DNA from 2 places in the Methylobacterium sp. Gmos1 genome. Region 1 is predicted to be linked to the other one. Evidence: riboswitches for the same ligand, from Rfam matches in the RefSeq annotation. Region 1 holds a riboswitch; the other holds the start of a gene.

Region 1 (2,390 bases):
GGCGCCGCCAGGCGGGCATCGACGAGCTTGTCGGCGAGCTCACCGGTCGGCGCCTGCTTCTGCAAGGCCAGCGTGCCGCCGCTGGTGGCGAGGGCGAAGAACACGTTGGCGACCCGCAGCGACGGCGGCTGGGTCGTGTAGGCGCCGTTCGCGTAGGCCGGGTCGCGCCGGATGGTCTCGGTCAGGAGCCGGCGCAGCATCCAGTTGCGGCTCGCCATCTCGCTCGGCTGCGACGCCATCGGCACGAGGGCGTCCATGAACCCGGGATGCTTCACGCCGAGGATCCAGGCGTGCATCCCGCCCATCGAGTTGCCGATGACCAGCCGGACGTGCTTGAGGCCGAGATGCTCGGTGACCAGCCGGTACTGCGCCTCGGCCATGTCGTCGTAGTTGTAGCGCGGGAACTTCGCCTTCAGCCCGTCGGAGGGCTTCGACGACCGGCCGTGGCCGATCGCGTCCGGGAGGATGATGTAGTGCGTCGCCGCGTCGAGCGGCTGGCCGGGGCCGAACAGCTCGCCGGCGAAGCCGGGCGTCAGCATGCTGGCCGCCGAACCGGTGGTGCCGTGCAGGACGACCACCGGCTCGCCCTTGGGATCGCCCACCGTGGTGTAGTGCAGGCGCAGCTCCGGCAGCACCTCGCCGGTGTGGAACGTGAAGTCCTTGATCGTCCAGTCGCCCTCCCGGGGCGCCGGGTAGTCCGCGGCGAGCGCCGCGAGCGCGACCAACGACAGGGCCGCGGCCGCCGTCGCGGTCCGCAGCACACCCAAGGCACCCATGACGTTTCCTCCGCAACATTGGTCTTTTGTTTGAACGGCCGGCGAGTATCGCGCCCCGGGCCGGGACGGGCAACAGGCGTGCGCGGGGCACACCGGAGCCGCCGATGATCGTGGGCGGTCCTCGCCATCATTCCTTGCAGGAATGGCAGTGTTCCCGAACGGTCTTGAACAGCGGCTGGCGCGTCGTCCAGGGTCCGCCCGGACGGGAAACGCCACGCTCGACCCCGATGCAGCGGCCGACGGATCGTCCACGGGCTCGCACGACACGGCCGGACCGCCCCGCGGTCCGGCCGTGTCGGCGTGCGCGCCGTTCAAGACTGCGATGTTGTTTGGCAAGTCGATGCATGTCTCGTCTTCGTCTTGTCGTTCCGCAAAAATTGCCGTCGAATTCGACTTGACGACTAGGGCAGGTGCCGATACGAGTGTCGACGTCCACTACGACGATGCGGGAGAGATCGAGGGGCTTCGCGCACCCTCGGCGCCGACGGAGCAACCGCCCCGGAAACTCTCAGGCAGAAGGACCGTGTCGTCAGGACGATCTGGAGAGAGGCGGCTGCAACAGGCCGTCCACCGAAGGGGATGTCTGCCTGCGCCAGCGGGCGGACGACGCTCTCAGGTACCGTGACAGATGGGGCGCATGGGCGGGGTCATCCCGCCTTCGCACGCGTTCACGGAAAGCCAGATCCATGCCCCACATCGCCGTCATCGGCGCCGGCATCACCGGCGTGACCACCGCCTACGCGCTCCGCGAGCGCGGCTACGACGTCACGGTCCTCGACCGGAACCGCTACGCCGGCATGGAGACCTCGTTCGCCAATGGCGGCCAGCTCTCGGTCAGCAACGCCGAGGTCTGGAACAAGGCGGCGACCATCCTCCAGGGCCTCAAGTGGATGATGCGGCGCGACGCGCCGCTGCTCGTCAACCCGAAGCCGAGCTGGCACAAGTATTCCTGGATGGCCGAGTTCATCGGCCAGATCCGGCACTACGAGGCCAATACCGTCGAGACCGTGCGCCTGGCGCTCGCCGCCCGCCGGCAGATGTTCGCCATGGCCGAGCGCGAGGGCATCGACTTCGACCTGGAGCAGCGCGGCATCCTGCATTTCTACCGGGACCGCGCCGGCTTCGAGAAGGCGCTCGCCGTCAACACGCTCCTGCGCAAGGGCGGGCTCGCGCGCGACCCGGTCGGCCCCGACGAGATCCGGTCCATCGAGCCGACCCTGCAGGGGACGTATCACGGCGGCTTCTTCACGCCCTCGGACTCGACCGGCGACATCCACAAGTTCACCCGCGGCCTCGCCGAGGCCTGCGCCCGGCGCGGCGTCGCCTTCCTGTACGATTCCGCGATCGAGGCGATCGTGCCGGCGGGCGAGGGCTGGCGCATCCGCCGGCGGTCCTCCGCCGGCGACGACCGGGCGGCCCCCGCGATCGCCGAGCCGCTCGACGTCGACGGGGTGGTGATCTGCGCCGGCTGCGCCAGCCGGGACCTCGCCGCCGGGCTCGGTGACCGCCTCAACATCTATCCCGTCAAGGGCTACTCGATCACCGTGCAGCTGCACACGCCCGAGAGCCGGGAGGCGGCGCCGCAGGTCAGCATCCTCGACGACGCGACGAAGA
Region 2 (2,390 bases), on a different contig from region 1:
CGCCTTCGTCGAGCTGCTGCGCGACGTCGCCCGGTTCACCCCTCCCGAACCGGCCTCGCGCCGGGCGGAGTGACACACTATATCACCCGTCGCGGCGCCCCCCGGCGCCCGGCTCACCCGCGAACAGACGGCCCCGCATGTCCGACAAGATCCCCGTCACGGTGCTCACCGGCTATCTCGGCGCCGGCAAGACCACCCTCCTCAACCGCATCCTCACCGAGCCGCACGGCAAGCGCTACGCCGTGATCGTCAACGAGTTCGGCGAGATCGGCATCGACAACGACCTCGTGGTCGGCGCCGACGAGGAAGTGTTCGAGATGAACAACGGCTGCATCTGCTGCACCGTGCGCGGCGACCTGATCCGCATCATGGACGGGCTGATGAAGCGCAAGGGCAAGTTCGACGCGATCATCGTCGAGACCACCGGCCTCGCCGACCCCGCTCCCGTCGCCCAGACCTTCTTCGTCGACCAGGACGTCGGCGAGGCCGCCACCCTCGACGCGGTGGTGACGGTGGCCGACGCCAAGTGGCTGTCCGAGCGCCTGAAGGACGCCCCCGAGGCCAAGAACCAGGTCGCCTTCGCCGACGTGATCCTGCTCAACAAGTCCGACCTCGTCGACGAGGCCGGCCTCGACGCGGTCGAGCGCCAGATCCGGTCGATCAACCCGTCCGCCGAGATCCACCGCACCCAGCACTGCGCCGTGCCGCTCGCGACCGTCCTCGACCGCAAGGCCTTCGACCTATCGCGCATCATCGAGGTCGAGCCGGACTTCCTGGAGGAAGGCCACCATCACCACCATTCCGACGAGATCCAGTCGATCTCGGCGCGGATCCCCGGCGCGGTCGATCCGAACAAGTTCATGCCGTGGATCTCCGACCTGACCCAGGTCCAGGGCCCCGACATCCTGCGCTGCAAGGGCATCGTCAGCTTCCCCGACGAGCCGCGCCGCTTCGTCTTCCAGGGCGTGCACATGATCCTCGACGGCGACCTCCAGGACGAGTGGAAGCCGGGCGACCCGCGCGAATCCCGCGTCGTGTTCATCGGCCGCCACCTCGATCCGGACGCCATCCGGAAGGGCTTCGAGGCCTGCCGCGCCTGAGCGGGAGCGGTCGATCCCGCCTCGCGCGGGAGCGACCGATCTTTGCTCTTTTGCGCAACCCTACGGCCGTGCTACAGCCTCGGCCGTCCGTTGACGATCGCGGGAGAGACCGGCTTCGCGCCGGCACCGAAGGGGAAAGGCGTGCCAGCCGTGCTGCGCGCCGAAGCTCTCAGGTAGAAGGACCGCGATCGAGAGGGCACTCTGGAGAGGGCGCTTCGACGCCCGCCGATGGAGCAAGCCGGGTCGCAAGGCCCGGCGAATCTCTCAGGCCACCCGAACAGAGTTCCAACTCCTGCGACCTGCCGCAAGACCGGCGGGAAGGATGGAACGCGTGTCGGGACAGAAAACCTCCTTCGACCTCATCGTGCTCGGCGCCGGCGTCGTCGGCACCGCCACCGCCTACTGGGCCGCGAAGGCCGGCCTGTCGGTCTGCGTGATCGACCGCCAGGGCGGCGCCGGCCTCGAGACCAGCTACGCCAATGGCGGTCAGATCTCGGTGAGCCACGCCGAGCCGTGGGCGAACCCCTCGGCGCCGCTCAAGGTGATGAAGTGGCTGTTCGACGCGAAGGCGCCGCTCCTGTTCACGCCCCGCCTCGACCGGCACCAGTGGTCGTGGATCGCCGGCTTCCTGCGCAACTGCACCCCCGAGCGGGCACGCCGCAACACCGTCGAGATCGTGCGGCTCGGCGCCTATAGCCGCGCCAAGCTCCAGGAGATCCGCGCCGCGGAGAACCTGTCCTACGCGGAGAAGACCCTCGGCATCCTGCATTTCTATCGCGACGCCCGGGAGTTCGAGGCGGCCAAGCCCGTCGCCGAACTGATGCGCCAGCACGGCTGCGAGCGCCGGGTGGTCTCGCGCGACGAGGTGCTGGCGATCGAGCCGGCCTTCGCCCACGCCATCGACGACGTGGTCGGCGCCACCTACACGGCGGAGGACGAGAGCGGCGACGCCCGCGCCTTCACCCAGGCGCTCGCCGCCCGCACCGCCGCGATGGGCGCGACCTTCCTGTACGGCTCGGAGGCGACGCGCCTGCTGCTCTCGCCAAGCGGCGACCGGATCACCGGCGTCGAGGCGATGGTGGCGGGCGGGCACCAGCGGCTCACCGCCCCGAACGTCGTCGTCTCGCTCGGCGCGTGGTCGGCGCCGTTCCTGCGCCGCTACGGCGTCAACCTGGCGATCTACCCGGCCAAGGGCTACTCGGTCTCGATCCCGATCGAGGGCCATAACGGCGCCCCGCAGGTCAGCCTCACCGACGACGAGTACAAGCTGGTCTACTCGAACCTCGGCAC

What was found. A riboswitch is a leader RNA that binds a small molecule or an ion and turns the genes downstream of it on or off. The one in region 1 is predicted to bind glycine.
Region 2: it holds a riboswitch for glycine, as region 1 does, so the genes downstream of both, ACS5PV_RS21495 (D-amino acid dehydrogenase) here and ACS5PV_RS15490 (D-amino acid dehydrogenase) in region 1, are expected to answer to the same signal.

The regions. Positions count from the first base shown of each region.
Region 1 is NZ_JBSNCC010000007.1:7,979-10,368, forward strand. It holds gene ACS5PV_RS15485 (alpha/beta fold hydrolase) at 1-776, opposite strand, end outside; glycine riboswitch at 1,213-1,310, shown strand; glycine riboswitch at 1,314-1,406, shown strand; gene ACS5PV_RS15490 (D-amino acid dehydrogenase) at 1,463-2,390, shown strand, end outside.
Region 2 is NZ_JBSNCC010000012.1:110,691-113,080, reverse strand. It holds gene ACS5PV_RS21505 (creatininase family protein) at 1-73, shown strand, start outside; gene ACS5PV_RS21500 (CobW family GTP-binding protein) at 138-1,100, shown strand; glycine riboswitch at 1,191-1,295, shown strand; gene ACS5PV_RS21495 (D-amino acid dehydrogenase) at 1,432-2,390, shown strand, end outside.